3 regions of the Mycobacterium sp. NGS62 genome follow, and region 3 is predicted to be linked to each of the others. Evidence: riboswitches for the same ligand, from Rfam matches in the RefSeq annotation. Region 3 holds a riboswitch; each other region holds the start of a gene.
What was found. Region 3 has a riboswitch for cobalamin ahead of AC5Y49_RS14335 (PPE family protein). Riboswitches for the same ligand answer to the same signal wherever they lie in the genome.
Positions count from the first base shown of each region.

Region 1: another riboswitch for cobalamin. It lies ahead of AC5Y49_RS21920 (ABC transporter substrate-binding protein); the one in region 3 lies ahead of AC5Y49_RS14335 (PPE family protein).
Region 2: another riboswitch for cobalamin. It lies ahead of metE (5-methyltetrahydropteroyltriglutamate--homocysteine S-methyltransferase); the one in region 3 lies ahead of AC5Y49_RS14335 (PPE family protein).

Region 1 is NZ_JCALCK010000014.1:11,184-23,036, forward strand. It holds partial or broken gene arsB (ACR3 family arsenite efflux transporter) at 159-1,677, opposite strand; gene arsM (arsenite methyltransferase) at 1,779-2,567, opposite strand; gene AC5Y49_RS21915 (ArsR/SmtB family transcription factor) at 2,655-3,035, shown strand; cobalamin riboswitch at 3,081-3,247, shown strand; gene AC5Y49_RS21920 (ABC transporter substrate-binding protein) at 3,279-4,481, shown strand; gene AC5Y49_RS21925 (FecCD family ABC transporter permease) at 4,478-5,515, shown strand; gene AC5Y49_RS21930 (ATP-binding cassette domain-containing protein) at 5,512-7,209, shown strand; partial or broken gene AC5Y49_RS21935 (DUF7676 family protein) at 7,206-7,684, shown strand; gene AC5Y49_RS21940 (RNA-guided endonuclease InsQ/TnpB family protein) at 7,724-9,235, opposite strand; gene tnpA (IS200/IS605 family transposase) at 9,232-9,645, opposite strand; gene AC5Y49_RS21950 (cation efflux transmembrane domain-containing protein) at 9,842-10,393, opposite strand; gene AC5Y49_RS21955 (class I SAM-dependent methyltransferase) at 10,542-11,450, shown strand; gene AC5Y49_RS21960 (CoA transferase) at 11,437-11,853, shown strand, end outside.
Region 2 is NZ_JCALCK010000003.1:133,946-145,798, reverse strand. It holds gene AC5Y49_RS10065 (bifunctional 2-methylcitrate synthase/citrate synthase) at 1-272, shown strand, start outside; gene AC5Y49_RS10060 (thiol-disulfide oxidoreductase DCC family protein) at 218-559, opposite strand; gene AC5Y49_RS10055 (hypothetical protein) at 471-1,019, opposite strand; gene AC5Y49_RS10050 (DUF3556 domain-containing protein) at 1,117-2,862, shown strand; gene metE (5-methyltetrahydropteroyltriglutamate--homocysteine S-methyltransferase) at 2,859-5,135, opposite strand; cobalamin riboswitch at 5,267-5,484, opposite strand; gene AC5Y49_RS10040 (SDR family oxidoreductase) at 5,557-6,207, opposite strand; gene AC5Y49_RS10035 (thiolase family protein) at 6,294-7,442, shown strand; gene AC5Y49_RS10030 (enoyl-CoA hydratase-related protein) at 7,439-8,227, shown strand; gene AC5Y49_RS10025 (NAD(P)/FAD-dependent oxidoreductase) at 8,239-9,252, opposite strand; gene AC5Y49_RS10020 (isoprenylcysteine carboxyl methyltransferase family protein) at 9,249-9,752, opposite strand; gene AC5Y49_RS10015 (type III polyketide synthase) at 9,756-10,838, opposite strand; gene AC5Y49_RS10010 (NAD(P)H-binding protein) at 11,201-11,853, shown strand, end outside.
Region 3 is NZ_JCALCK010000005.1:1,473-9,710, forward strand. It holds gene yhjD (inner membrane protein YhjD) at 1-783, opposite strand, end outside; gene trpS (tryptophan--tRNA ligase) at 804-1,823, opposite strand; gene AC5Y49_RS14335 (PPE family protein) at 1,872-3,530, opposite strand; cobalamin riboswitch at 3,642-3,801, opposite strand; gene ephH (epoxide hydrolase EphH) at 3,911-4,741, shown strand; gene AC5Y49_RS14345 (NADP-dependent isocitrate dehydrogenase) at 4,728-5,960, opposite strand; gene AC5Y49_RS14350 (NADP-dependent isocitrate dehydrogenase) at 6,093-8,238, opposite strand, start outside.

The sequences.
Region 1 (11,853 bases), on a different contig from region 3:
TGACGATCAATGTCCGTTGTCGTTCTATCTGGGGCAGTCGCGGGCAGGCGCGCCGGTGGTGCCTCAAATGAAGTGGCAATCCCGTTGGCTGGGTTTGTCAGTTGATCTGAGGCACATCGTGATTCGCGCTGGCGGCTCGGGTTGGTCGTGTCCGTTACTTAGTCGGCCGACGGTTTCCTGTTGGTGGGCAGCAGTTCGCTGATCAGTGCCTGGACGTGGTCGGCGATATCGTCGCGGATGGAACGTACGGTCTGGAGGGGTTGGCCCGCGGGGTCGGGCAGCTTCCAGTCGCGGTAGGCCACCCCCGGGAAGTAGGGGCAGGTGTCGCCGCAACCCATGGTGATCACCACGTCGCTGGTTTGCACCGTGTCACCGGTGAGTGCTTTGGGGTTTGCGGCGGTGATGTCGATGCCGAGTTCGGCCATCGCGGCCACCGCGATCGGGTTGATTTGGTCGGCGGGTTCGGTTCCGGCGGAGCGCACCTCGATGCGGTCACCGGCCAGGTGGGTTAGCAGTGCGGCCGCCATTTGGGAGCGTCCGGCGTTATGCACGCAGACGAACAAGACACTGGGTTTATGGGCCATCGGCAGCCACTCTTTGGGTGGTGTCGCGACTGAAGAGACGGGTGCGCAGTGCTAGGGAGACGTAGACCAGGCCGACGAGGACGGGTACTTCGATGAGCGGTCCGACGACCCCGGCCAGAGCTTGGCCGGAGGTGGCGCCGTAGGTGGCGATCGCCACGGCAATCGCGAGTTCGAAGTTGTTGCCGGCGGCGGTGAACGCCAACGTGGTAGTGCGCTCGTAACCCACTTTCAGGACGGCGCCGAGCAGATAGCCGCTGGCCCACATGATGGCGAAGTAGGCCAGCAGCGGCACCGCGATCCGCGCGACATCGAAAGGCCGGGAGGTGATTTGGTGGCCTTGCAGGGCGAACAGAATGACAATGGTGAACAGCAGCCCATACAACGCCCAGGGGCCGATAAGGGGCATAAACCGCGACTCATACCAGGGCCGGCCCTTGAGCCGTTCACCGAGGCGACGGGACAGGTACCCGGCCAACAGTGGGATGCCGAGAAAGATCAGCACGGATTTAGCGATCTGCCACGGCGAGACCTCGATCCCGGTCTGGGGCAAGCCCAGCCAGCCGGGCAGCACCGACAGGTAGAACCAGCCCAACGCGGCGAACATCAGCACCTGGAAGATCGAGTTCAACGCAACCAGCACCGCGGCGGCTTCGCGATCCCCGCAGGCCAGGTCATTCCAGATGATGACCATGGCGATGCAGCGAGCCAACCCGACGATGATCAGCCCGGTGCGGTACTCGGGCAGATCGGGCAGCAGCAGCCACGCCAGAGTGAACATCACCGCCGGCCCGATCAGCCAGTTCAACACCAACGAGGACACCAGCAGTTTGCGGTCGCCGGTGACCTCGCCGAGCCGGTCGTAGCGGACTTTGGCCAGCACCGGATACATCATCACCAACAATCCAAGGGCGATCGGCAGCGAAACACCGTCAACCTCAACGGCACTCAAGCCCTCGCCCAGGCCCGGCACCAGCCGGCCCAGCAGCAGGCCGGCGGCCATCGCCACCCCAATCCACACCGGCAAGAACCGGTCCAATGTGGACAGCTTGGCGGCCGCTGACGGCGCGGCAGTCGATACGGCGGTGTCGCTCATAGGTTCTCTCCCAGTGGCGCGAAGCGGCGGCCCGCTTCGCTGGCAAGTGTCAACGTGACGCGGTTCTGGCGTGTGGTGCGATCGTGTTCTCTGCGGCTGCCTCAGTCGGACGAGGTGGTGGGTTTGGTCGCGCGGATGATCGCGCCGTGCATTCCCTCGGCGACTTCATGGGTGAATGTGACTGTGGCATCGGTGAATCCGGCTGCGGCCAGCCCGTCGAGGTACTCCTGCTTGGACAGCGCTCCGGCAATGCAGCCAACGTAGGAGCCTCGTTCGGCACGCTCAGCGGCGCTGAGCTGATCTTCGGCGACGACATCGGAGATCCCGATCCGCCCGCCGGGGACCAGCACGCGGAACATTTCGGCAATCACGGCGGGTTTGTCGGCGGACAGGTTGATCACGCAGTTGGAGATGACGACGTCGACGGCGGCCTCGGGCAGCGGGATGTCTTCGATGGTGCCCTTGCGGAACTCGACGTTGGTAGCGCCGGCCTTGGCTTTGTTCTCCTCGGCCAGAGCGAGCATTTCGTCGGTCATGTCGACGCCGTAAGCAAACCCCTGCGGACCCACCCGGCGCGCCGACAACAACACGTCGATGCCGCCGCCAGAACCCAGGTCAAGCACCCGCTCGCCGGGATGTAGGTCGGCGACCGCGGTCGGGTTGCCGCAGCCCAGGCTCGCCGCGAGTGCTTCGGCGGGAATCGCGGAGTGCTCGTCGGCGCCGTAGAGGCCGGCGCCGAAGATGGTCCCAAAATCGGCCGAATCGCTTGACCCGCAGCAACTCGCTGCGGTCAGCACATCGCTGTTGGTGTCACCGCTACGCACCGCGGCGGCGGCGGCGCCGTAGCTTGCCTGGACCTGATCGCGCAGCTCGTTGTGTTCGGCGGTCATCGGACCACTCCTTCCATTGACGGTTGTCTATGCGAACATAGTGCACAAAACATCGATGGCTGTCAATGCGTGTGTCATACTGGGGTCATGCCCGCCACGATCGCATCCAGAACCGACCCCAATCGCTCGCTGCTTGTGGCCGATCTGGCGGCGTGCTGCAGCCCGATCACCGGCGGCGTGCTCGACGCGGCGGCCGCCGAGCGGCTGGCTGGGGTGCTCAAGGCGCTGGCCGAGCCGACCCGGCTGCGGCTGGTATCGCTGATCGCAGGCCATGAGGGCGGCGAGGCATGCGTGTGCGACCTGACCGACCCGGTCGGCCTGTCCCAGCCGACGGTGTCGCACCACCTCAAGATCCTGGTCGAGGCTGGCTTGCTCGAACGCGCAAAGCGCGGCAAATGGGCTTACTACCGGCTAGTACCCGCAACCCTAGACGCACTGGCCGGCGTATTCGCCGGTGCCCCAAAATAAGGTGGCAAAGCTGGCGGCCGCGGCCGATGCCGCACCCGTCGTGCGACAATGTCGCCGATAAGGCGATCACGATGCAGGAAGCCGGTGCAAGTCCGGCGCGGTCCCGCCACTGTCATCGGGGAGCGACCCTCATCGGCCACGGCCAGCCGGCTGGAAGGCGAGGCGAGCAGCGATCCGAAAGCCAGGACACTGCCGTCATCGCGTCCTGCGAACCGGGGCGGTGTACCCCGAGAGAGCTGACCGATGTCACGTCCGCCGTGGGTGGCCCTGCTCGGGGTCACCATCCTGGCGCTCGGCGTGGGCGCATGCGCCCCCTCGTCGAAGAAGCCGTCCGACACCAGCGCCTCCGATAAGCCAAGCTGCATCAGCGAATTCGACCCGAATGCCGACTACTTCCCGGACAAGTCGGCGGTCCGAGACGCCACCAATTTCACGATCAGCTATCACAACAGCTATCAGGTGCTGACCGTCCACCAGCCCTACCCCAACGGGTCGCCACAGTCCTATGTGCTGGTGCGTTGCGGGTCCCCGGCGCCGGCGTTGACCGGCGACCTGGCGCACGCACCGCAGATCACGGTGCCCGTCGCCAGCCTGTATTCGGCGTCGACCACCCATCTGGGGATGATCGCCGAACTCGACCAGACCGAGGTGGTCACCGGTCTGGCCAATAGCGCCAACGCCGTCAACCCGCAGATCCGCGAACGCGTCGATGCCGGCAAGGTGGCCGACTACGCGCCGGGCCAGCAGGTCAACGTCGAGTCGGTGATCGCGGGCCATCCCGATGTGCTGGTGACCCAGGGCACCGACGACCCGAGTTATGCCAAGCTGCGCGACGCCGGGATCAACGTGGTCGCCGACGCCGAATGGCTCGAGGCCACGCCGTTGGGCCGGGCGGAGTGGGTCAAGGTGTTCGCCGCGCTGACCGGCACCGAAAAGAAGGCCGGTGGAATCTACGACCGGCTGCGCGACGACTATCGCACGGTCGCGGCCAAGACCGCCGGCGCGCGGCCCGTCGATGTGCTGCCCGGAACCATGTACCAGGGCACCTGGTCGGTGCCCGCCGGCGGCGACTACGCCGGCCGGTTGATCGTCGACGCCGGCGGTGACTATCCGTGGTCGCGCGACCCGCAAACCGGAAGCCTGCAGCTGAGCTTCGAATCCGTCTACGCCAAGGCCGGACATGCTCCGGTGTGGCTGGTGAGCGCTGACTGGAAAACCCTCGACGACGCACTGGCCGCCGACAACCGCTACGGCGAACTGACCGCCGTCCGCGACGGGCAGGTCTGGTCGTCAACCGAGGCAATCGGCCCGGGCGGCGGCAACGACTACTGGGAGCGCGGCGTGGCCCGACCCGACCTGGTGTTGGCAGATCTGGTGGCAATCCTGCATCCCGAGCTCGCGCCCAACCACCGCTTCGAGTTCTATCGACAGGTCGCCGCCGCGTGAGCCGTGCGGCCGCCGCGCTGACGGCGCTTGCCGCGGCGGTGGCGGTGCTGACTGTGCTGGGAATTGCCCTGGGGCCGGTGCGGGTGCCGCTGTTGGACACCGTCCGCATCCTGGCCGGTGCCGACCCGTCGGACCCCCGCTGGCAGGTCATCGTGGCGAGCATGCGCGTACCGCGGGTGCTGACCGCGATCGCAGCCGGCGCCGGCCTGGGCGTGGCCGGACTCCAGATGCAGACCCTGTTCCGCAACGCGCTCGCCGACCCCTACGTGTTGGGCGTCAGCTCGGGAGCAAGCCTGGGGGTTGCCGTCGTGGTGATCGCCGGCGCCGGATCGGGCGCCGGATTCACCGCGGGCCTGGCCGGCGGCGGGCGCGCCGGCGTGGTGCTCGCTGCGGCGTTCGGAGCCGCGATCGTGCTGGCGCTGGTGCTGGCGCTGGCCCGCTGGGTGCGTTCGGCCGCGACGCTGCTGTTGATCGGCGTGATGGTGGGCGCGGCCAGCACCGCGGTGGTGAGTGTGCTGCTGGTGTATGCGGATCCGCAGCGCGTCCAGCAGTATCTGCTGTGGGGGCTGGGCAGCTTCGCCGGCACCACCTGGGCCGACTTGCGCCTGCTGTTGCCGTGCGTCGCGGTGGGCGTGGCGGCCGCGGCGATGACGGTCCGCGCTCTCAACGCGCTGCTGCTCGGCGAGGGATATGCCCGCACGATGGGTATCGACGTGGGGCGGGCCCGGACGGTCGCGGTGGCCTCGGCGTCGCTGTTGGCTGGTGTGACGACCGCGTTCTGCGGCCCGATCGCCTTTCTCGGGCTGGCGGTACCGCACCTGTCCCGTCTTGCGCTGGGTACCTCCGATCACCGGGTGCTGGTTCCCGGCGTGGTGCTGATGGGTGCGGCCGTCGCGCTGGGATGCGCGATCGTCAGCCAGGTACCCGGCAGCGACGCCGTGCTTCCGGTCAACGCGGTCACCGCGCTGATCGGGGCACCGATCGTCGTCGTCGTGCTGCTGCGCAGCCGTCGCGGGGTGGGCATCGAGCGATGATCGAGTTGCGTGAGCTGGCCATCGGCTACCGCAGCCGTCGTCGCACCAGCACCGTCGCCGCCGGGCTGCAGGCGGTGGCCCGCCGCGGCGAGCTGACAGTTTTGCTGGGGCCCAACGGATGCGGAAAGTCCACGCTGATCCGCACCCTGTGCGGACTGCAGCCCGCCCTTGGCGGGCAGGTGCTGCTGGAGGGCAGCGACCTGGCTGCACTGCCGCCCGATCAGCTGGCCCGACGGGTGGCTGTGGTGCTCACCGACCGAGTCGACCCGGGCCTGCTCTCAGCACGTGAACTCGTTGGGCTGGGCCGCATCCCGTACCTGAGCCGCGGCGCCCGGCTCACAGCTGACGACAATGCCGTCATCGACTGGGCACTGGCCGCGGTCGACGCAAGCAACCTGGCCGCGCGGCCGGCCGCCGAACTCTCCGACGGCGAACGGCAGCGGGTGCTCACGGCGCGGGCGCTCGCCCAGCAGCCTTCGGCGCTGGTGCTCGACGAGCCGACAGCCTTCCTGGACGTGCCGTCGCGCGCCGGACTGGTCGAGATGTTGCGCGGCCTGGCCCGCGGTCACGGCTTGGCGATCGTGATGTCAACGCATGACCTGGAACTCGCGTTGCGGGTCGCTGACCGGGTGTGGCTGCTCGGCCCGGACGGCGCGCTGCTCGACGCCATCCCCGAGGAACTCATCCTCGCCGGACACATCGGCACGCTGTTCGACTGCGGCACATTACGTTTCGACTCGGCGGACGGGGTGTTCGTGGTCCGCGACACGAACGGGAGAAACGCGCGCGTCGACGCATCCGACCCGCTGGCCGGCGCGCTCGAGCGGGTGCTCGCCAGGGAGGGTTGGCGCACCTGCGAACCCGCCGAGATCGTGGTCACCGCCGCCGATCCGGAGACGATCACGCTGCGGGCCGGCGGCCACCCGGCCGTGTCGACGACGCTGGGCGGGCTGCCGGCGCTGTTGCGCGAATATCCACCCGAGGGCCGCGACTGCGCGTCGGCGGAGATGACGGCGGCGATGCACGCCGACTTGTCGAAAGTCAGCCCGTATTTCGCGGCGGGCACCGGACCGGCAGTTGAAAGTGATTGGCGGCCCGTGCATCTGCTCTACACGGATACCGATGTGCTCGACGGCATCGTCGGGCGGGTGCAGACCCGCATCGGCGCCGGGGAGCGCCGGGTTGCGGTATCCACGTTTCAGCTCGGCTTCGCCGCGCGGCTGTGGTCGATCGGGCTCGGCGCGGTGGCCGGTCATCGACTGCTGCCCGACCTGTGTGCCGAACATCTGCTGTTTCGCGAGACCGGCGGCCGGCTGCATCTGCACATCGAGCACCCCGTCGCGTGGCGAGGTGACGACCTGGAGCCGATGCTGGCCGACATGGTCCTCGAGTCGCACCTGGCTCCGCTTACTGCGGCGGTGCGCCGGCTCGGGCCGATCTCGGCAAAGGTGTTGCGGGGCAATGCCGCCTCTGCGCTGCTCAGCGCGGCCCGGGTCTTCGACGACAAGTGCGCATCCGAGGCGGGATGGCAGTTGGCCCGCAGACTCTGCGACGACGAAAGACTCACCGGCGCAATTCGTTTCAACAACGGCAGCTATCGTCGAACCAGCTGCTGTCTTTACTACCGCACGCCTGTGGGCGGGTTCTGCAGCGAGTGCGTGCTGGCGGCCAAGCGGGGAAAGGAGAAGGCATGACCGAAACCGATCCCGCCATCGTCGAGACCGAGGACGGCGGCCGAGAGCAGCGCTGGCCGTTACCGGCCGACGAAGAGCGGCTGCTCGATCTGATCCACCTGTGCTTCGAAGAGTACTGGGACGATATTTGGTTCGGCATCATCGTCGAAGGCGCAGCCTGGGAAGTGGCGGCGCCCAACCCGCCCAAGCGCATCACGATGTACGACGGGTACGCCACAGTCGACTTCGGCCGCTGGCACTTCCACTGTGCATCGGGGAACAGACGGCAAGCGGTCCCGACCTCGGCCGGATCCGAAGGTGCGCACGCGCCGAAATGTATCGCCGGATCGCCGACGACGGCTACCCCACTTCGTGGGGTGTGCGCCTCTACAACGGACGCGACGAACAGCTGATGACGCGGATGCTGCCCAATCCGTTTCTCACCAACGATCAGCAGCTCCGCGACGAGCCCGCCTGGGGGCAGCTGGAACTTTGACATCCTCCACCGCTTGAAAGCGGTGGATTCCCTTGGCCGTTAGGCGGCGTTGGGTGGTTCGCGGTTCATCGCAGATGCCGCCAGCCCAGGGGCCGGACCCGTATGGGGGTCGGTCTTACTCTTGCTCCCCGCCTGGCTGACGGCTACGCCGCCCGCTTGCGCGGATGTCCCAGCCAGTTGTCCGGTGTGCGCCGCCCAGCGCGCGATGGCTTCCTCACGCACGTTCACCGCGGCATTGGTGTCAGCGTTGCCGGTCCATGCACACGACAGACAACGGAACGCCGCTTGGCTTTCACGGTTTCCTTTGCACGTGTGCCCGCACTGATGGCAACGCTGACTGGTGTAGGCCGCCGGCACCTCAACCAGAGCAGCACCGGCCAGTTCGGCTTTGTATTCGATGTGTTTGGCCAACCGCGCCAACGCGGCGTTCTGCAAAACCCGGTTCAGTCCACGCTTGGCCGCCGCACCGCTGCCCCGGCGGCGCCGGGTCATGGGCTCTAAGGACAGTTTCTCGATCCCGATGAAGTCATGCTCACGCACGAGTTGTGTGCTGAGTTTGTGCGCGAAATCGTCCCGGATCCGCGCCTGCCGCGCGGCCAGGTTGGCGGCGGCGGCCTTGTGCGCCTGGTAGCGGCTCGACTCCCAGAAACGCCGGCCTTGCCGCGCGGCGATCAATTTCGACTTGGCCATCCGCTGCTGATGAAACTTCCGCTGCTTGTCCAGCTCGGCGGTGTTAGGCGCGTCATAGAACCGGCCGCGGTCATCGGCGGCGGTGTGAACCACCCCCCGATCAAGCCCGATCACCCCACCCGTACCGGCCTTGCCAGCCACCGGTAGCGGCTCGTTGACGAACACCAACTCGCGGCGCGTCCAGTTCACCCGCACCGAGGTGTAGGGCCGGATCGGCTGCGACAACCGGACATGCAGCGTGACCTTCCAGCCCAGTTTGTGCGGCTCACCATCACGTCCCAGCCCCGGTGCGCGGTGCGTTCTCGGGTTGGCGCCGGTGATCGTCACCATGCCAGAGCGGCGGCCCGTCTTCGTGAACACCGCGTTACGGCCACCGTTGAACCAGCACACAAACCGCTGATCGGAATTCTTACGGCGGAAACCGGGCATCGCCCCGGGCTTGCGCCCGTTAGCGTTGTTGGTTTTGCGGCGTTTGGTCGCCGAGAACCAGTCCGTCGCTTCGGTTTTCAGCGTCGCCTCCAACACCAGTGACGGCATCGCCGCCAGAAAACTATGCTCCTTGCGGGCCCGGGCGTCGGTGATGTCGGTGACCGTGCGCCCGATCGGCATCAACACCGGCTCACCCACAGTATCGATCACCACGACGTTCTGGCCATCACGGTCCTGGCAGGTCACATACCGGCAGCGGGTCGAGCGGCGCTGATTGAACCGAAACCGGAACCCATCACACAGCCAGCTCACAACCTCATCCGGGTTGGCCGACCACACCGGCATCTGGGCGCCATCCGGCCCTCTGACATCACCCAGGTACACGGCGCTGCCGTGCACGCGGACGCGGGTGAACTTGACCTGTTGACTCACGACGCCAGCACCGCATCCCACTGGTGTTCGATGTAGCGGCGGACCGTCGTCTCCCAGACACAGCCGACCGAGGCGGCCAAGTACGCCGGTGACCACAACACCTTTGCGAAATTCCGCAGGTGCAAGAACTCTTCGCGGAGCACTCGTGCGGTGCGCCCCTTGAACGCGCGCACCACCGACGCCGGGGCGTCGGTAGGACCGACCCGCACCAACAGGCGCACGTGATCGGGCATCACGTCGTGAGCCACGATCTGCCAACCGCGCTCGTCGGCGATCTGCTCGATCAGTTCGTCCAGGCGGCGGGCGACCCGCCCGCCCAACACCCCGCGCCGATACTTCGGGCACCACACCAGATGTAGGCCCAGCAAACACACGCCTCCCGACGTGCAACGAAACCGCCCACCGGACACGACCCGAACGCTACGCAACGATACCGACAAAACCCGCGTGACCACGCTGTTCGCCTACCCCCCGATCCCCCGGCCGCTAAAGCCACCGGCCCCCTCGAGGCTCATCGGTGGGACCGGCTGCGGGCCGAATACCTGGGACTCGGGCCCGACCCGCTGGACCGCGCCGACAAAGGCTTTCGGCACGGCTGACGCCGATTCAGCAGCTGCAATTCTCCCCGCGCCAAGATCGAATACCCTGCCACACCGCCGCGACGGCGATACCCAGGCCGATCGCGGGGTCGAGCCACCAACCGCCCGGCCAGGCCGCTGTGATCGCAAGTCCGACCAGCACCGCGGCCGCCTGGGCCCCGCACAGGTAGTTCTGGGTGCCTTCGCCTGCGGTGGCCGCTGAGTGCAACCGCACCGCCAGTCGATGTTTGACGCGGCCCAGGGTCGGCATCAGCACCAAGGCGACCGCCGTCACCGCGATACCGATCACCGACGTCTCGGCGTGGTGCTCCTCGAGCAGGTGGCGTACCGATTCCGCGGCGATGTACGGGGCAGCGAGCCAAAAGGACACTGCGACGCCGATTTGGGCGCGCCGCTCGGCGGTTGCCGAGAGCGTGCGGGAGCCGCTGAACCGCCACACCACCATCGCACTGGCCAGGCCTTCGGGGGCACTGCCCAATGCCCAGCCGGTCAGCGCGATCGAGCCGACCGCCAGGCCCTGCCACAACCCCAGCGCACCCTCGGCGAGCATCGCCAGCATGCTGACCCAGGCCAGCCGTCGCGCCCACCGGGCGCCCCGATGCCATCCGGCGTCCCGTTCGCCGCAGGTGTCGCCGGCCAGGGCGGGGGGATGGTGCGGGTGGGAGACGGTCACCAGACGATCTTAAGGGCTCGTTACGCTGCTCAGCATGGCGCGCACTGACAACGACACCTGGGACCTGGCCAGCAGCGTGGGGGCCACCGCCACGATGGTGGCCGCCGGTCGGGCGCGCGCCACCACGAACGGGTTCATCGACGACCGGTTCGCCGAACCGTTGGTGCGCGCGGTCGGCATCGACTTTTTCACCCGGTGGGCCACCGGCGAACTCGACTCCGCTGAGGTCGACATTCCCGACCTGCCCTGGGGCATGCAGCCGATGACCCACCTACTGGCGGTGCGCACCCGCTTCATCGACAGGTTCTTCGCCGACGCGGGCGCAGCCGGTATCCGCCAGGCGGTCATTTTGGCTTCCGGCCTCGACGCGCGCGGCTATCGACTGTCCTGGCCGTCGGGAATGTTGGTGTTCGAGATCGACCAACCGCAGGTCCTCGAATTCAAGGCCGCCACCCTGGCCGCGCTCGGCGACCAGCCGACGGTCGACCTGCGGACGGTACCCATCGATCTGCGCCACGATTGGCCGGCGGCGCTGCAGCAGGCGGGCTTCGATCCCGCGAGGCCCACCGCCTGGATCGCCGAGGGGCTGGTCGCGTTCCTGCCGCCGGAAGCCCAGGACCGCTTGCTGGACAACATCACTGGGCTCAGCGCCGAAGGCAGCCGAGCGGTCGTCGAGATTTTCCTGAACTCCCCCGAATCCGTGCAAGCACAGCAAGCCGCAACCCACAAGTGGTACGAGCACGGCCTGGATGTGCACATCGACAACTTGGGCTACCCCGCCGAGCGCAATGACGTGGCGACCTATTTGGACGGCCGGGGCTGGCGCACGGATCGCACACCCTCCAATCAGCTACTGGCCGACAGCGGATTACCGATGCTCAGCGCCGACAGCCAGAACTACTACTGCGCCGCCGTGTTGGGCCGGGCTCGTGAGCAGCGGTAGCCCCAAACCTCTCGACGGGTATCGGGTACTCGATTTCACCCAGAATGTAGCGGGCCCGCTGGCCGGCCAGATAATGGCCGACCTGGGTGCCGAGGTCATCAAAATCGAGGCGCCCGCCGGCGAGGCGGGCCGGCACATCACCTCGGTTCTGCCCGGGCGTCCGCCGCTGGCAACGTATTTCCTGCCCAACAACCGGGGCAAGAAGTCGGTGTGCGTGGATTTGAGCACCGCCGAAGCCAAGCAGCAGGTCCTGCGCCTGGCCGACACGGCCGATGTTGTCCTGGAAGGATTTCGGCCCGGCGTCATGGAGAAACTCGGCCTGGGGCCAGACGAACTGCAGTCGCGCAACCCGAAACTGATCTATGCCCGACTGTCGGCATACGGCGGCAACGGGCCGCACGGC
Region 2 (11,853 bases), on a different contig from region 3:
TGTTCAGCGCAAGCGGAATCAAGCCCAATCTCGACTTCCCGACCGGTCCGGCGTACTACCTGATGGGCTTCGACATCCCGATGTTCACACCGCTGTTCGTGATGAGCCGGATCACCGGCTGGACGGCCCACATCATCGAGCAAGCCGGTTCCAATGCGCTGATCCGTCCGCTCAGCGAGTACTCCGGCCGTCCGCAGCGTGCGCTGGCCGGCGGGCATCAGCAACTGGCGGGATGTGATTCGCAATGCGGTGTTGTGCCGGGGAATCGATAGCGGTGCGCAACGACCCACCGGTAGATCGCGTCTTCGAGGTGGCGAATACCGGGCAGGCGGTAGAGCAGTAGCGGCAGCCTGCTGCCAAGCCCCGTCGACACCGCCGCGTTCATCGCCTCCGCGCCGGAGTAAACCGTTCCCGACTCGCCTTGCCACCGGGCCGAATCCAGCAGCTGCGATGGCGGAACGCCCAGTCGCTCAGCGACTCCCGGGCCCTGCAGTGGTTCGGTCCGCAGGCCTCCGGTCCGATTGAGCTTCAGGATCGACTCCACCGCTCTGGTGCACATTCCGCATTTGCCGTCGAAGAACAGGGTTCCTGGCATTGTTCACCTCCTGCACGCCGACGATCCCGAAGACGATGCCCGTGCCGATTTCGGCCAGAGCAGACAACCACGAGAACCACGTTACGTTGAGGTGCGGCGCCGAGATGAAGCTGTCCTGATAACCCGGCAGAAAGGTCGGCAACACATGCGCATAGGTGAACCCCACTGCGCTTCCGAACCCGACCGCGATCGCGGCCAGCGGTGCACGAGGGCGATTCATCGCCACCATCGCGATTGCCAGCACGACGAACAGCCCCTGCACCATGCCGGCGGCCATGATGAACGGGGGTGAAGCGGACATGCCGCGAAGCAGATGGTCGACGCCGTGTATCGAAAAGCCGAGCGCGAATGCGAGTGCGGCGCAAGGCAGGTACCGAACCGCGTCGTCTCGTTGCTGCTGGATCTGTTCGACCATCACGATCACCGTCCGTCGGCCTGCTCACCCTCCGTTCTACTACTACGGACAGTAGTAGTCAAGAACCGGACCCATCGGTCTAGAACACGTTCTAGTCTTAGGCGCCATGGGATTTCTCAAACAGGACACCCCCCAAATCGACTTCGAGGAGTGGAGCAAGGGCACCCGCGCTGAGAAGATCATCCCGATGGCCCGGCATTGGGCTGAGGTCGGCTTCGGCACTCCGGCGCTGTTGCACCTGTTCTACGTCGTCAAGATCGGCCTCTACATCCTGGCGGCCTGGCTGATCGCGTTGACCACCACGGGCATCGACGGGTTCACCAACGTCGCGCACTGGTATGCCGAGCCGATCGTGTTCGAGAAGGTCGTGCTGTACACCATGCTGTTCGAGGTGGTCGGCCTGGGCTGCGGGTTCGGGCCGCTGAACAACCGGTTCTTTCCGCCGTTGGGCTCGATCCTGTATTGGCTGCGGCCGGGCACCATCCGGCTGCCACCGTGGCCGGATCGCATACCGCTGACCAGAGGGGACCGGCGCACCCCGTTCGACGCACTGCTCTACGGGGCCCTGCTCGTGCTCCTCGTCATCGCACTGTTCTCCGACGGCACCGGCCCCGCCCCGGCGTTGGGGACGACGGTGGGGGTGTTACCGCTATGGCAGATCTGGGCGGTGCTGGGCGTGCTGGCGGTGCTGGGGTTGCGCGACAAAGTCATCTTCCTGGCCGCCCGCGGCGAGGTGTATGCCTCGTTCACCGTCGCTTTCTTGTTCACCGGCTTCAGCGTGGACATGATCCTGGGCGCCAAACTGGTGTGCCTGGTCATCTGGCTGGGTGCCGCGACGTCGAAACTCAACAAGCACTTCCCGTTCGTCATCTCGACGATGATGAGTAACAACCCGCTGTTTCGCTCGCGGTCGATGAAACGGAAGTTCTTCGAGCACTTCCCGGACGATTTGCGCCCGGGCCGGCGGTCACGTTGGCTCGCGCATTTTTCCACGGTGATCGAGGGACTGGTGCCGCTGGTGCTGTTCTTCAGCGACGGCGGCTGGCTCACGGCAATCGCCGCGTTCGTCATGCTGTGCTTCCACTGGGGCATCCTGTCGGCGATTCCGATGGGCGTGCCGTTGGAGTGGAACGTCTTCATGATGTTTTGCGTGCTGGCGCTGTTCGTCGGCCACCCCTCCGTCGGGCTCGGTGACTTGACGACGCCGCTGCCGATACTGCTGTTCGCCGTCGTCGCGGGGACGGTGGTGCTCGGAAACCTGTTTCCGCGCAAGGTGTCCTTCCTGCCGGGCATGCGCTACTACGCGGGCAACTGGGACACCACGCTGTGGTGCGTCAAGCCCTCCGCCGACGAGAAGATCGGCAAGGGCATCGTGGCGATCGCCAGCATGCCCGCCGCTCAACTGGAGAAGTTCTACGGCAGCAAGGAAGCCGCTCAGATCCCGATGTACATGGGATATGCGTTCCGCGCGTTCAACACCCACGGCCGGGCCTTGTTCACCTTGGCGCACCGCGCCATGGCCGGCCAGAACGAGGACGACTATGTCCTCACCGACGGTGAGCGGATCACCAGCACCGCCATCGGCTGGAACTTCGGCGACGGGCACTTCAGCAACGAGCAGCTGGTCGCCGCGCTGCACAAGCGTTGCCACTTCGAACCCGGCGAGGTGCGCATCGTGATGCTCGACGCCCAGCCGATCCACCGCCAGACCCAGCAGTATCGGCTGGTCGACGCCGCCACCGGCGAGTTCGAGCGCGGCTACGTGTGCGTCGCCGATATGGTGACCCGCCAGCCGTGGGATGACGACATCCCGGTGCAGGTGTATGAAAGCCGGGCAGCGGCGCCCGATTAGCCTTCGCGCACCTTCGTCGCCGCGCTCACCATGTGCTGCAGCGACGCCTTCACCTCGTCGATACTGCGCGTCTTCAGTCCGCAGTCGGGATTGACCCACAGCCGCTCCGCGGGAACGGCTTTCAGCGCTGCTTGCAGTGATGTCGCGATCTCCGACTCGGCCGGCACCCGCGGCGAGTGGATGTCGTAGACGCCTGGGCCCACGCTGTTGGCGAAACCGACCGCGTTGAGGTCGTCGAGCACCTCCATGTGTGAGCGGGCCGCCTCGATGGACGTCACGTCGGCGTCGAGGTCGGCGATCGCGCCGATCACTTCGCCGAACTCCGAATAGCACAGGTGGGTGTGGATCTGCGTCGAGTCGGCGACGCCGGACGTCGCCAACCGGAATGCGCCGACCGCCCAAGCCAGGTAGGCGTCCTGATCAGCACGCCGCAGCGGCAACAACTCCCGCAGCGCGGGCTCGTCGACCTGGATGACCCCGATGCCCGCCGACTGCAGATCCATCGTCTCGTCGCGGATCGCCAGCGCAACCTGTTCGGCGGTGTCGGCCAGCGGTTGGTCGTCGCGGACGAACGACCACGCCAGGATCGTCACCGGGCCGGTCAGCATGCCCTTGACCGGCTTCTCGGTCAGCGACTGCGCGTAGGTGATCCAGTCGACCGTCATCGGATGCGGCCGCGCCACGTCGCCGTAGAGGATCGGCGGGCGCACGCAGCGGCTGCCGTAGGACTGCACCCAGCCGTTCTGGGTGGCGAAGAATCCGTCGAGTTGTTCGGCGAAGTACTGCACCATGTCGTTGCGTTCCGGCTCGCCGTGCACCAGCACGTCGAGTCCGAGTTGCTCCTGCAGGGCAATCACGTCGGCGATCTCGGACTTCATCCGTGCGACGTACTCGCTCTGGTCGATCTCGCCGGTCCGCAACGCCGCCCGGGCCTTGCGGATCGCCGAGGTCTGCGGGTAGGAGCCGATCGTCGTCGTCGGCAACAGCGGCAGCTGGAGCCGCTCCTGTTGGCTGCTGCGGCGATCGGCCGCGGGTCCGCGTTGGTTACCCGATGCGACGATCGAGTCGATGCGCTCGCGGATCTGGCCGTTGTGCAGCCGCGGATCCGAACGGCGCGACGCCACTGCGGCATTGGAGGCCGCGACCTCGTCGGCCACCGCGTCGCGGCCCTCGCGCAGCGCACGCGCGAGCGTGACGACCTCGTGCACCTTTTCGGTGCCGAACGCCAGCCAGCTGCGCAGGTTGTCGTCCAGATCGGTGGCGCCCTCTTCCAAAGCCAGGGAGTAGGGGACATGCAACGTCGAGCACGACGTCGACACCGCAACTGCCTGCGCCGACCCCAGCAGCGTCGCCAGCCGGCTCAGCGCGGACTCCAGGTCGGTGCGCCAGATGTTGCGGCCGTTGACGATACCGGCGACCAGCGTTTTGCCGGCCAGCTCGGGAATCGATGCCAGCTCCGCGTTGGCGCCGCGGACCAGGTCCACGCCGATCGCCTCGACCGGCGTGCGAGCCAGTGCAGGCAGCGCGGCGCCGGGATCGCCGAAGTAGGTGGCGACATGGATCGCCGGCCGCCTGCCCACCGAGCCCAATGCGGTGTAGACGCGTTCGGCCAGCGCGGCCGCGTCGGCGGCGACATCGGTCACCAGCGCGGGCTCGTCCAACTGCACCCACTGCGCGCCGTTGTCGGCCAGCAGCGACAGCAACTCGGTGTACACCGGGATCAGTTCGTCGAGGCGTTCGATCGGTGTACCGGCACCATCCACCGGCTTGCTCAGCAGCAGGAAGGTGATCGGGCCGATGACTACCGGTCGCGCGGGAATCCCTTGGTCGCGGGCCTCTTTCAGCTCGGCGAGCACCTTGTCAGGATGCAGCTCGAAGCGGGTGCCGGGCGCAATCTCGGGAACCAGGTAGTGGTAGTTGGTGTCGAACCACTTGGTCATCTCCAGCGGCGCGACGTCGTCGTTGCCGCGGGCCGCCGCAAAGTAACGGTCCAGCTCGTCGGCCACGTCCGCGACCCTGGCCGGCAGCGCGCCGAGCAGTACCGATGTGTCGAGCATCTGGTCGTAGTAGGAGAACGTGTTCACCGGGACGGAGTCCAGCCCCGCGGCCGCCAATTCCGCCCAGGTGTCGCGGCGCAGGGTGGCGGCGACGGACTCCAGCTCGGATCGACTGGTCCGGCCGGCCCAGTAGCCTTCGGTTGCGCGTTTGAGTTCGCGGCGCGGACCGATGCGCGGGGAGCCGGTGATGGTGGCGGTAAACGGCTGAGCGGTCACGTGTTCGTCCTTCACTCGACGTGGTGGTCACCGCCAGCGGACGCACAGCCGATCGGGTGCACTGCGCCCGGTGGGCACGGCAACCGGTACGGCCAACGCCCATCCCACGAGGCGGTGAACCGCCGGACGCGGCGCGTCCGGCACAGCTGGCAGGTCTTCGGACTCGCAGGCATGCACCACGTGGTGCTCCTAATGGCCGTCGCTTCCCGGTCGTTGACCAGTGCTTCTAGACGGCGGTCGTTCCTGCATACCGCTGCGGGACAGTCCCGGATTCTCACCGGGTTCCCTCTCGCGACGCATAGCCAACATGCCTCGCTCGATGCCGACACCTTGCGGCGACGGCAAACCAGTTGCGTAATCGAGACTACTAGGTCTGATGACGGCGACCCCCCGCGCCCGGCTTCGCCGCGCTTGCGATCGCCTAGTCGGCGGCCAGTGCTTCGGCGATGGGCACGTCGCCGTTGTTGAACTCGATGGTTCGCCCGATCGTCGCGTCGTCGTGCAGCACGGCCGCCGCCACCAGCGCGACGTCCTCGCGGGTGACTTCCCGGCCATGCGGCGCGGCACCGACGGCGATGCGCCCGGTCGCGGGATCGAGCGTGAGCCGACCGGGTCCCAGGATGGTCCAGTCGAGGTCACTGCTGCGCAGATGGGTGTCGGCGGCGGCCTTGGCCTCGGCATAGGGGAAGAACGGATCGTCTTGCGGCACACCGTGGCCGGGTCCGGCGCCGAAATACGAGACCATCACGAAGCGCCGAACTCCGGCCTTGGCGGCGGCGTCGATGACCCGGACGGCCGCGTCGCGATCGACGGCGTAGGTGCGGGCCGGATTGCCGCCACCGGCGCCGGCGGTGAAGACCACCGCGTCATGTCCGGCCACCAGGTCGGCCAGGGCGTCGGTGTCGAGTTGCTCGATGTCGGCGACGACGGGTGTGGCCCCGGTAAGGGCAACTTCCTCGGCGTGGTCGGGATTGCGGAAAACCGACGTCACCGCGTCGCCGCGCTCGGTCAGGATTCGGGCCAGATGCAAGGCGACCTTGCCGTGGCCGCCGATGACGACGATGCGTGCCATGCCGCCGACGCTACCCGGCAACCCCGCCCCCGACCCGCCCGGCGCCGTGGTCAAGAATCGAGGCACACGAGTCAAAGGAGAACGTCATGGCTGAAGCCGTCATCGTCGAAGCGGTGCGCTCACCGATCGGCAAACGCAACGGTGGTCTGTCCGGGGTGCACCCCGCCGACCTGTCCGCCCAGGTGCTCAACGGGCTCGTCGGCAAAGCCGGCGTCGACCCCGAGATCGTCGACGACGTGATCTGGGGATGTGTCATGCAGGCCGGTGAGCAAGCCCTCGACATCGGTCGCACCGCGTTGCTGACGGCCGGCTGGCCCGAGAGCGTGCCGGGTATCACCGTCGATCGCCAGTGTGGGTCCAGCCAGCAGTCGGTGCACTTCGCGGCCGCGGGTGTGGTCGCCGGTCACTACGACGTCGTCGTGGCCGGCGGTGTGGAATCGATGTCGCGGGTGCCGATGGGCTCGTCGCTCGCCGGCGGTGGCAGGCCGTTCCCGCAGGACTTCCTGGACCGCTACGACGGCGCCGTCCCGAACCAGGGCATCGGCGCCGAGATGATCGCCGAGCAGTGGGGATTCGACCGCACCACGCTCGACCAGTTCTCCCTCGATTCTCACGAAAAGGCCGCTGCGGCACAAGATTCCGGGGCGTTCGACGATGAGATCGTTGCCATCAAGGACCAGGACGGCAACACGATTCTCAAAGACGAAGGCATCCGCCGCGGCACACCGATGGAGAAGATGGCCCAGCTCAAGCCGGCCTTCAAAGAGGACGGCGTGATCCACGCCGGTAACTCCAGCCAGATCTCCGACGGCTCGGCTGCGCTGCTGTTCATGTCGGCGGAGAAGGCGAAGTCGTTGGGGCTCAAGCCGATCGCCAAGGTGCACACCGCGACGCTGGCCGGCTCCAACCCGGTGATCATGCTGACCGGGCCCATCCCGGCGACCCAGAAGGCGCTGAAGCGCTCCGGGCTGAGCCTGGACGAGATCGGTGCCTACGAGGTCAACGAGGCGTTCGCGCCGGTGCCGTTGGCTTGGCTGAAAGACATCGGCGCCGACGAGAAGAAGCTCAATCCCAAGGGTGGGGCGATCGCCCTCGGCCATCCGCTCGGCGGATCCGGGGCGCGGCTGATGACGACACTGCTGTACCACATGCGGGACAACGGAATTCGCTACGGGCTCCAGACAATGTGCGAGGGCGGCGGACAGGCCAACGCCACCATTCTGGAATTGCTGTGACGGATGCGGCTGCGCTGTCCGAGCGCCGCGGCAATGTATTGGTCATCACGATCAACCGGCCTGAGGCCCGCAATTGCGTTAACGGGGCAGTGAGTACTGCTGTCGGCGACGCGCTGGAGCAGGCCCAAAACGATGCAGAGGTGCGGGCGGTCGTCATCACCGGCGCCGGTGACAAATCATTTTGCGCCGGAGCCGATCTCAAGGCGATCTCGCGCCGGGAGAACCTGTACCACCCCGACCATGCCGAGTGGGGATTCGCCGGCTACGTGCACCACTTCATCGACAAGCCCACGATCGCCGCGGTCAACGGCACCGCACTTGGGGGTGGCACCGAGCTGGCGCTGGCCAGCGACTTGGTGGTCGCCGAGGAGCGCGCGCAGTTCGGGCTGCCCGAGGTGAAGGTGGGTCTGATCGCCGGCGCCGGCGGGGTGTTCCGGATCGTCGACCAGCTGCCCCGCAAAGTCGGCCTCGAGATGCTGCTGACCGGTGAGCCGATCACTGCGGCCGAGGCCGCCAAGTGGGGCCTGATCAACCAGGTTGTGCCGAACGGCACCGTGCTGGACGCCGCGCTGGCGTTGGCTGAGCGGGTTACCGTCAACGCACCGCTGTCGGTGCAGGCCAGCAAGCGGATCGCCTATGGTGCCGACGACGGTGTCATACCCGGGGAGGAACCTGCCTGGGCCCGAACCACCCGTGAATTCGGCACGCTGCTGAAATCCGAAGACGCCAAAGAAGGGCCGCTGGCATTCGCCCAGAAGCGCCCACCGGTCTGGAAGGCGCGTTAACGGACCGCGAACTACTGCGCCAGCGTGTTCACGGCCTGCCGGAAAACGGCGGGCAGGGCTTTGGCAGCCGGGACGATGGCACGCCGGGCCGGGCGCGGGACGGTACTCAATACCAGTGTGCGGGTGAGCAGGCGGTAGTCGCGGGTGATCCGCCGCCACGCCTGTTCATACGACGACGGCGTCTCGTCCACAATGGCGCTGATCGCTGCGGCGGCCTGCTTGACTGCCAGGCTGATGCCTTCACCGGTCAGGGCGTCCTCGTAACCGGCTGCGTCGCCTACCAATAACACCCGGCCGGCGACCCGTCGAGAGACCACCTGGCGCAACGGACCGCAGCCGCGGGCTCGACCGGGCTGAGCGCCGCGTAGTCGACATGCCAGCCGGGGGAACCACTCCAGCTGCGGTTGACCGTTACACAGGATCGCGACACCGACCAGATCCGGCTCGACCGGCGTCACGTACGCCTCGCCCCACCGCGACCAGTACACCTCGACGAATTCCGACCATGCCGGCACCGCGTAGTGTCGGCGCACGCCGTACCGTCGCGGCCGACCGGCAACCGCCGTGATTCCGACGGCGCGGCGCACCGCTGAATGCAGGCCGTCGGCTGCCACCAACCACTTTGCGCGCACTCCGGCTGCGATCACGCCGGTGGCGTCCTGCTCGACGTTGTCGATCCGGGTCGAAATCCATTCGGTATCTTGCTCTTTGGCGCGGGCCATTAACGCCGAATGGAGGGTGGTGCGCCGCACGCCCCGGCCGGGACCGTCGCGAAAGCGTGCCTCGGCCCGCCGGTGTTCGCTCACATACGCGATGCCGCGGAACGGCAGACCCGCGGGATCTACGCCAAGTGATGTGAGTTCGGCCAGACCGCCGGGCATCAAACCCTCACCGCAGGCCTTGTCTATCGGGTCCGCTCGTGGCTCAGCCACCACCACCGAAAGTCCTTGTCTGCGAGCATGTAACGCCGTAGCGAGACCCGCCGGGCCGCCGCCGACGATCAGCACATCAGCGTCGTAAATCATGCGGCGTAACCCAGCGCCCGGTTCTCCACCCGGATTCGCACACTCAGCAGCAGCGCATTGGCGAGTGTGAATCCGGCCGCGGTCAGCCAAGCCGAATGCACCAACGGCAGCGCCATGCCCTCGGCGACCACCGCCACATAGTTCGGATGGTGCAGCCATCGGTAGGGCCCTCGTCGCACCAACGGCGCCTCCGGCACGACGATCACCAAGGTGTTCCAGTGACGGCCCAGCGTGGCGACACACCACCACCGCAAGAGCTGGCTGGACGCCACCACCGCCAGCATCGGCCAGCCGAGCCAGCCGAGGAACGGCCGATGCAGTGCCCACACCTCGAGAACACAGCCGAGCAGGAGCGCGGCATGGACGGTGACCATGACCGGATAGTGCTTGCGGCCGAACTCTTTACCGCCGTTGGCAAAAGCCCATCGCGCGTTGCGCTTGGAGATGACCAGCTCGACCAGCCGTTCGATGCCGATCGCCAGGATCAGCAGGTAGTACACGATCTACCAGCCGAGCAGCACGAGTTCAGAGCAGAAGGCCGGGCCCATGGCGATCATCAGCCCCAGCGATCCCGGCGGCGGCGGATCGGCCATGTTGGCCCGAAGCACGTCGAGCACAGATACCGAAGAGAGATTGCCGTTGATGCGCAACGAATTTCGGGTGTGATCGAGGGCATCGACGGGCAGGTCCAGGACGTTTTCCACGGCATCGATCACCCGCGGACCGCCGGGGTGACAAACCCAGGTCGAGATGTCGGAGGTGGTCAGTCCGTTGTCGCTGAGGAACTGGCGGACGTCTTCACCCAGGTACTTCTCCGCGACGGTGGCAACCTCGACCGACAGAACGATCTTGAACCCCTCGGTGCCGATGTTCCAGCCCATCACGTCCTCGGTGTCGGGGTAGATGCGGCTGCGGGTGGCCAGTACCCGCGGCCCGGCAGCCGGCCGATCGGATCCTTTGGCGATGACGACGCCTGCGGCGTCGCCAAAGAGGCTGGAGGCGACCAGGTTGGCCATCGAATGGTCATCTCGCTGGATGGTCAGCGAGCAGAGTTCGACGGCCAGCAGCGCAGCCACCTGATCGGGGTAGGCGCGCAGATAGTCGGAGACCCGGGCGATCCCGGCGGCACCGGCCACACAACCCAGCCCGAACAGTGGCAGCCGTTTGACGTCAGGGCGAAGGCCGACCCGGGTGGCCAATCGCGCCTCGAGGGTGGGCACCGCAAGTCCGGTCACCGTCGTCGACAAGACGATATCGACCTCGGAAGGTTTGACTTCGGCGGCGTCGAACGCCGACAGCAGCGCCTGCTCGCCGAGATCCAAGGCGACCTCGAGAAAGGCGTCGTTGGCCTCGGTGAAGCCGCTCAGTTCGGCGTAGCGCGACAGTGGCAGCGCGTGGTGGCGCGACGCGACCCCGCTGCTGGCGGTGAACCGGGCGAACTCAGCACCGCCGAAGCCGGTCACTGCGGAGGATATGTCGTCCTGACTGTTGAAGTGCGGCGGAAATTGGATTGCCACTGCCGCGAGAGATGGGGCTGCCGACGTGCTGGCCGTCGGTACGCGCAGCCCAGAGGTCTCGGGGCGCATCCTGTCATTATCCATGTACGCATTACGTTACTGGCGCATTGTCAGTTCAGCCAAAAAATTGCACACGTGTGTAATGGGGCAGCACCGTCTAATCGACCGGAGCGAGTTTTCGTCCACGCGCATGCACCGTTGCGAGGACCGTCAAGTCGTTGTCCCGCACCGGAACTCGGCTGCATCTGACGGCACAACAGCCTGCGCAAATCAACTCGACGCGGCCATTTACTGCATTACAAAACTGCCTGCACCGGATTTGCGGCACCTGCGGGGCGCCGCGGCGCGCAAATATTGCGGCAGCCACCGGCGGACTACTCGGCTCACGTTTCCACCCCACCGGCGCCGCCATCATCGCTAGGTTGGGGGTTGTGCGGATTCTTGTGACCGGCGCCACGGGCTACATCGGATCGCGCCTGGTTACCGCACTGCTTGCAGACGGCCACCACGTGTTCGCCGCGACCCGTGACCCGGCGCGCCTGGGCCAGTTCGGCTGGGTCGACGACATCACAGCGGTTGCTCTGGATGCCTCCGAGCCCGCCTCGACGCGCGCGGCGCTGGCCGTCGCCGGCCCAATCGACGTCATCTATTACCTGGTGCATGCCATCGGTCAACCCGGCTTCCGCGACGCCGACCAGAGCGCGGCTGCCAACGTCGCGGCCGCCGCCAAGGACGCTGGGGTGCAGCGCATCGTCTACCTGGGCGGCTTCGTACCCGATGACGACAATTTGTCCGAGCATTTGACCAGCAGAGCCGAGGTGGCCGCAGCACTCACCACCGAGGGCGGACCGGAAGTGGTGTGGCTCGGAGCGGCGCTGATCATGGGCGCCGGTTCGACGTCGTTCGAGATGCTGCGCTATGTCGGCGACCGGTTTCCGCTCATGCCGATACCGCCCTGGATGGACAACCCGGTGGACCCGATCTCCATCCGGGACGTGTTGCACTACCTCGTCGCCGCCGCGGACCCGGAACGAGTACCCGCGGGCTCCTACGACATCGCCGGCCCCGACACCACGTCGTACCG
Region 3 (8,238 bases):
GCCGAACGTCGCGCCGGCCGGGGTATGCAGCACCGACCGCAGATAGATCGACCCGACCAACTTGAACACCTCGAACCCAATCGCGGCGAGCAGTCCGGCTCGTATCGAGCTGGCGAAGCTGATCGACTCCCGGGGCAGCCGGGCGATCATCCAGGTGAACACCAGCCATGACACCACCACCGACATCAGCACCGACACGCCGCGAAAGATCACGTCCAGCATCGGCACGTTGTGAATGCCCAGCCAGCCAAGCACTTTGGCCATCGGTGCGGCACTGGCCAGCGCGCTCAGCGCCAAGGTCGCGACGATCGCGACGAACGTGGACACCATCGCAAACAGATCCGACAGCTTGGTCCGAACGAATCCGGGTCGTTCGCCGCGCTGCATCCACATCTCGCTGAGCGCTTCGCGGAGATGGGCCATCCAGCTCAGGCCCGCCCACGCCGCGGTGGCCAAACCGATCAGGCCGACTGAGGCGCGCGAGTCGATCGCGGTATTCATCAAATCGACGACCTGTTGACCCAAGTTACCGGGCACACTGCCCCGCACCTTGTGGTCGATCTGGGCCAGTAGCGCGGGCCGGCGCGACAAAACGAAGCCGCCAGCGGCGAAACCGACCATCAGCAAGGGAAACAGCGCGAAGATCGTGTAGTAGGTGAGGCCGGCCGCGAAATAGTTGCCCCTGGCGTCATTGAAACGCTCGTTGGCCTGCATCACGCGGTCGAACCACCCGTACCGCGCACGCAGCCGATCCAGAAGTCCGGGTTGGGCCGATTCGCTCATGACCTCCGCATCGTCGCGGACTAGAAACGTCGTGGAAGAAACCCTAGCCGGTCATAGACCCGATCGACCGTTTTTGCCGCCACATCCTGCGCTCGTGCCGCCCCATTAGCCAGCACGGACTCCAATTCGGCCGGATCTGCGAGCAACTCGTCGACCCGGGTCTTGATCGGTGTCACGAATTCGACGACGGCGTCGGCGGTGTCTTTCTTCAGGTCGCCATAACCCCGCCCGGCGTAATGCCCTACCAAGGTGTCGAGGTCGACACCGCTGACCGCGGACTGGATCCCGAGCAGATTCGACACCCCGGGTTTGGCCACCGGGTCATAGCGGATGTCGCGTTCGCTGTCGGTTACCGCCGAGCGAATCTTCTTGGCCGACAACCGCGGATCGTCGAGCAGGTTGATCAGGCCGGCGTCGGTCGCAGCCGATTTGCTCATCTTGGCTGACGGGTCTTGCAAATCGTAGATCTTCGCGGTGACCTTGGGGATGAGCAGGTCGGGAACGACGAAAGTATCCGGGAACCGGCTGTTGAAGCGCTGCGCGACGTCGCGGGCCAATTCGAGATGCTGGCGCTGGTCCTCGCCGACCGGCACCAGTTCGGCGTCATAGGCCAGCACGTCGGCAGCCTGCAGTACCGGGTAGGTGAACAGCCCCACCGTCGTCGACTCGGCGCCCTGGCGCGTCGACTTGTCTTTGAACTGCGTCATCCGTGAGGCCTGGCCGAAACCGGTGAAACAGCCCAGCACCCAAGCCAGCTGAGTGTGGGCCGGCACGTGACTTTGCACGAAGATTGTGCTGCGGGCCGGGTCGATGCCCAGCGCGAGATACTGCGCCGCGGTGACTAGCGTGCGCCGCCGCAACACGTCGGGCTCCTGCGGGATGGTGATGGCGTGCAGGTCGACCACGCAGAAGAACGTGTCATGGTCGTCCTGCAACTCGGCCCAATGAGTCACCGCACCCAGAGCGTTGCCGAGGTGAAGCGAGTCAGAGGTGGGCTGCACACCGGAGAAGACCCGGCGGGTTGCGGTAGCGGTGTTCATGATGGCTCGATCTTTTCACGCGGGCCCCGGCCGGCAGCCCACGGTCACTCAGTCGGGCACGTGATCCCAGGTGCTGGGCATCATCGGCGCCGTGGACCCGCCGCAGTAGGAGCCACCGGTCACGGTGGTCAATCCCGCCGGCTGCGCCCCGGCCACCGTGCGTTCGGTCCCGGCGAATCCGATGGGTCCCGCGCCCTGATCCGAGGCCACGACCGGCGGCTCTGGCTCCAGGTCCATGTATTCGTACCCGCGGCCCAGTTGCGTGACCTCCGCCCGCCGGTGCCGCCCACCCGGGGCCTGGTCTTCCATAGCCGCTGCAGCCACTAAGGGCTGAGCACCCTGGGCATGTCGCGCCTTCTTCCGGCGGGCGCCGGTGCTGGCCGCCCGCCGCGCATCGGCGGTCAGTCCACCAAGCATGTAGGCCAACCCGTCCATGGTCAGACCAACCGGTGGCGCCGACGGCGCCGGCGGTGGCGCCACGGGTGCCGGCGGCGCAGGGGCCGTTGCCGGCGCGGGGACGGGCGACGGTGCAGGTGCCGGAGCCGGGACGGGAGGCGGGGTCGGCGCCAGTGCCAACGCCAGGGGCGGAGGGGCTGGGATGACGGGCATTACCGGGATGCCGTGCAGATGCAAACCCGCCAAGCCCACGGCGCCGCCCAGCAACATGGGGGCAGCCACCAACGGAATCAGCGGGAGGGTCAGCAACGGTAGGAAAACCGGGAGCAGGGTCGTCTCCAGCAGCGTCTTGAGCAGCGCGATGGTATCGGTGATGATCGTGCCGATCGCTTCGACTGTGGTGAACAGAATCGTGAAAGCGATCGTCGCGGGGTTACCCGTCGCGAATGCGGCGGCGAGATCCGCCCCGATGAATCCGAAGGTTTGCGACAGCAGCGCGACGTACGTTCCGATGTCCATCGGGTAGCCAAGAGCGAACGCGATGTTGGCCGGGTTGAGGTAGGTAAGCGGATTTCCGAGTATCGGTAGCCAGGGATCAAACCCGGCGAACATGTCCTGGAAGAACGGGTCGCTCATCAGACCGTCGATCAGCGGTTGGAAGACCCTGTCGTAAAAGTCGGTGAACCCGCTGTTGTTCAGCCAGTCAAGGACGTCGTCCTGACGGTCCGGGGGCAGCGGTGACGGCTGATCGGAAGTGGCCGCCGAGGTGTCGGCTTTCATGATCTGCGGCGCAGGCGTGGTTTGCGGTGACGCCGCGACCGCAGCGGTGGCGACAGTTTGATAGGTGCCCATCACGGTGGCGGCCTGAATCCACATCCGCACGTAGTCGGCCTCGTTCAGCGCGATCGGAATCGCGTTGACGCCGAAGAAATTCGTTGCCACCAACGCCGCGTGGGCGGCATGGTTGGCGGCCAGCTCGGCCAACGTCGGCATGGCCGCCAGCGCACTGATGTAGGCCGTGGCGGCGGTTTCATGCCGGGCCGCTCGGACGGCGCTATCGGTGGAGGCTTGCATCAGCCACGCCAGATACGGCGCGTGCGCGGCCACGTAGCTCTCGGCCGTCGGACCGTCCCACGTCCCGGCCTGCACCGCCCCCAACAGCGCGGTGAGTTCCTCAGCCGCCTCGAGGTATTCGGTGCCCAGCGAATTCCACGCCGTCGCAGCGGCCAGCAGCGAGCCGGGGCCGGGACCACTGGATAGCAGCGTCGAATGCACTTCCGGCGGCGCGGCCATCCAAATCGGCGCGGTCACCGCCCACTACCTGAAATCGCAACAAGTTTATCGAAATGGGCAGCCGCGACGGCCGACCCTGACATGCATGGCATGGCGATTCGTCAGCTCTCTCGGGGTACACCGCCCCGGGTAGCAGGATGCGACGACGCGAGTGTCCTGGCTCTCGGATCGTTGCTCGCCTCGCCTTCCAGCTCGCAGCCGTGGCGGATGAGGGTCGCTCCCCGATGACAGTGGCGGGACCGCGCCGGACTTGCACCGGCTTCCTGCAACGTCGTCGCCTTACCGGCGGATTATGGCATGCCAATCCCGTCATTCGCGAATCAGTCGCAAGACGCCGGCGATATGCAATTCCACTGGCGCAATTGCGAGTACCGGCGGTATCGCCATAGTGTCGGCATATGCGCGCGCCAATTCATCTGGGTACCGGCGAACCGGTCCTGCTGCTACATCCCTTTCTGATCTCGCAGCTGGTATGGGAGACCGTCGCGCAGCAATTGGCCGACACCGGCCGCTATGAGGTGTTCGCCCCGACGATGGCCGGCCACAACGGCGGGCCCTACTCGGGTACCTGGTTTCTGAGCTCGGAGGTACTGGCCGATCACGTGGAGCGGCAGCTCGATGAGCTGGGCTGGAACACCGCCCACATCGTCGGCAACTCGCTGGGCGGCTGGGTGGCATTCGAACTGGAGAGCCGGGGCCGGGCCCGCACCATCACCGGAATCGCCCCGGCGGGCGGATGGACGCGGTGGAGCCCCACCAAGTTCGAGGTGATCGCCAAGTTCGTGCTGGGTATGCCGGTATGGGCGCTGGCCCGCTGGCTCGGGCCGCGCGCGTTGCAGCTACCGTTCAGCCGCCAGCTGGCCACCCTGCCGATCAGTGGATCACCGGAGGGCGTCAGCGAAGCCGAGCTCCGGGCGATCATCGACGACGTTGCGCACTGCCCGGCCTACTTCCAGCTGCTGATCAAAGCGCTGTTGATGCCCGGACTGGCGGACTTGGCGCAGACCGCCGTTCCCGCCCATCTGGTGATCTGCGAAAAGGACCGGGTCTTTCCGGGGCCGAGATCCCACCGCTACTTCAGGGGCCAACTTCCCAAGGGCACGCAGGTGACGGAGCTCGACGGTGTCGGTCACATCCCGATGTTCGAAGCGCCGGGCCGCATCACCGAAGTCATCACCGATTTCCTCGACCAATACAGCCCGCCGATCCGCGAGATCAGGTCGAGCTGAGGGCCTTGTCCAGGTTCTCGGCGATCGTGTTGAGGAACTCCTCGCTGGTCTGCCAGTCTTGATCCTCGCCGATCAGCAGTGCGAGGTCCTTGGTCATCTGGCCGCCCTCGACGGTGGTGACGACGACGTCTTCCAGCTTCTGAGCGAACTCGCTGACCTCGGGGGTGTTGTCCAGCTTGCCGCGGTGCTGCAGCCCCCGGGTCCACGCGAAAATCGAGGCGATCGGGTTGGTGGACGTGGGCTTGCCTTCCTGATACTGACGGAAATGCCGCGTGACGGTGCCATGCGCGGCTTCGGCCTCGACCGTCTTACCGTCGGCGGTCATCAGCACCGACGTCATCAACCCGAGTGAACCGTAGCCCTGCGCCACCGCGTCGGATTGCACGTCGCCGTCGTAGTTCTTGCAGGCCCAGACATAGCCGCCCTCCCACTTCAGGCAGGCCGCCACCATGTCGTCGATCAACCGGTGCTCGTAGGTCAGTCCGGCTTTTTCGAACTTGTCCTTGAACTCCTCGTCGTAGATGCGCTGGAACTCGTCTTTGAACATGCCGTCATACGACTTGAGGATGGTGTTCTTGGTCGACAGATACACCGGGTAGTTCTCTTGCAGGCCATAGGCAAACGACGTGCGGGCGAAGTCCTGGATCGATTCCTTGAAGTTGTACATCCCCATCACGACACCGCCGTCTTCGGGAATGCTCACCATTTCATGCACAACCGGCTCGCTGTCGTCGTTGGGTGTGAAGGTCAGCGTGACGGTCCCGGGGCGGTCCACTTTGAAGTTCGTCGCACGATACTGGTCGCCAAAAGCGTGACGGCCGATGATAATCGGCTTCTTCCAGCCGGGAACCAACCGCGGGACGTTCGAAATCATGATCGGCTCGCGAAATATTGTGCCGCCCAGAATGTTCCGGATCGTTCCGTTCGGCGACGACCACATGGTCTTGAGGTCGAACTCCTTGACGCGGGCCTCGTCGGGGGTGATGGTGGCGCACTTGACGCCGACGCCGTGCTTCTTGATGGCATAGGCGCAGTCGATCGTCACCTGGTCGTCCGTGTCGTCGCGGTGCTCGATGCCCAGGTCGTAGTAATCCAGGTCGATGTCGAGGTGCGGAAAGATCAGCAAATCCTTGATCCACTGCCAGATGACACGTGTCATCTCGTCGCCGTCGAGCTCTACTACCGTGCCTTTGACTTTGATCTTTCCGCCGTCAGACATCTGAGTCCGATCCTCCTACCCGACGATTAACGCCGCCTTGTGGGCAACCTGGTGAGCCTGCGGGTGAGCAATCTCTCTCGACCCAACACTACAAGGGGTGCCCCACAGCGGACGGTTCTGAACAATCAGGATTCAGGCGGTCGTGACCTGCGCGTCGAGTGCGGCGTTGAGTGTTTTACTCGGGCGCATCACCGCGGTCGTCTTGTCGCGATCCGGCGCGTAGTAGCCGCCGATGTCGACCGCCTCGCCCTGCGCCTCGGCCAGTTCGGCAACGATGACGTCTTCGTTTTCCTTCAGGGCATCGGCCAGTGCGGTGAAGTGCTTCCGCAGATCCTCGTCATCGTTCTGGGCCGCCAGCTCTTGCGCCCAGTACATGGCCAGATAGAACTGGCTGCCGCGGTTGTCGAGCTCACCGGTCTTGCGCGACGGGCTCTTGTTGTTGTCCAGCAGCTTGCCGATCGCGGCATCCAGCGTCGTGCCCAGAATCTCGGCGCGCTCGTTGCCGATCTTGGCGCCCATATCCTCCAGGCTGGCGCCCAGTGCCAGGAACTCGCCCAGCGAGTCCCAGCGCAGGTGATTCTCCTCCACCAGTTGCTTGACGTGCTTGGGCGCCGAACCGCCTGCGCCGGTTTCGTACATTCCGCCGCCGGCCATCAGCGGCACGATGGACAGCATCTTGGCGCTGGTGCCCAACTCCAGGATCGGAAACAGGTCAGTCAGGTAATCGCGCAGGATGTTGCCGGTCGCGGCGATGGTGTCCAGCCCGCGGATCAGCCGTTCCAAGGTGTATCGCATGGAACGAACCTGCGACATGATCTGAATGTCGAGGCCCTCGGTGTCGTGCTCCTTCAGATACGTCCTGACCTTCTTGATCAGTTCGTTTTCGTGCGGCCGGTAGGGGTCCAGCCAAAACAGCACCGGCATACCGGAGTTCCGGGCGCGGGTGACGGCCAGCTTCACCCAGTCGCGGATCGGCGCGTCCCGCACGATCGGCATCCGCCAGATGTCGCCGGCTTCCACCTCCTGCGACAGCAGCACTTCACCGGTGGCGAGGTCCACGATGTTAGCGACGCCGTCTTGGGACAGCTCGAATGTCTTGTCGTGCGACCCGTATTCCTCGGCCTGCTGCGCCATCAGACCGACGTTGGGAACGGTGCCCATCGTCGCTGGATCGAAAGCGCCGTTGGTCTTGCAGAAGTTGATGATTTCCTGGTAGATGCGGGCGAACGTGGACTCGGGGTTGACCGCCTTGGTGTCCTTTTGCCGTCCGTCGGCGCCGTACATCTTGCCGCCGGCGCGAATCATCGCCGGCATCGAGGCGTCCACGATCACGTCACTGGGCGAGTGGAAGTTCGAGATTCCTTTGGCCGAATCGACCATCGCCAACTCCGGCCGGTGCTCGTGGCAGGCGTGCAGGTCGCGAATGATCTCGTCGTGTTGCGACGCGGGCAGCGACTCGATCTTGTTGTAGAGGTCAACCAGGCCGTTGTTGACGTTGACACCCAGCTCGTCGAACAGCTTCTGATGCTTGGCGAACGCGTCCTTGTAGAAGACTTTGACCGCGTGGCCGAACACGATGGGGTGGCTGACCTTCATCATCGTCGCCTTGACGTGCAAAGAGAACATCACGCCGGTCTTGCGCGCATCCTCCATCTGTTCCTCGTAGAACTCGCGCAGAGCACGCACGCTCATGAACATGCTGTCGATGATGTCGCCCTCGGCCAGTGACACTTCCGGCTTGAGCACGATCGTCTCGCCGGTTTTGGTGACCAGTTCCATCTTCACGTCGCGCGCGCGGTCCAGCGTCATCGACTTCTCGCCGTGATAGAAGTCGCCGTGCCGCATGGTCGCCACATGAGTGCGCGATGCCATCGACCACTCGCCCATGCTGTGCGGGTGCTTACGCGCGAATTCCTTGACCGCCTTGGGCGCACGCCGATCCGAGTTGCCTTCCCGCAGCACCGGGTTCACCGCACTGCCCAAGACATTGGCGTAACGCTTTTTCAGCTCCCTTTCCCGGTCGGTTTTCGGATTCTCCGGGTAATCCGGAACCTTGAATCCCTTACCCTGCAGCTCTTTGATCGCGGCCACCAGTTGCGGCACCGACGCGCTGATGTTCGGCAGCTTGATGATCGTGGTGTCGGGCAGTTGCGTCAGCCGGCCGAGTTCGGCGAGGTTGTCGGGCACGCGCTGCTCTTCGGTGAGGTAATCGGGGAACTCGGCCAAGATGCGTGCCGCCACCGAGATGTCGCTGGCTTCGATGTTGATGCCCGCCGGT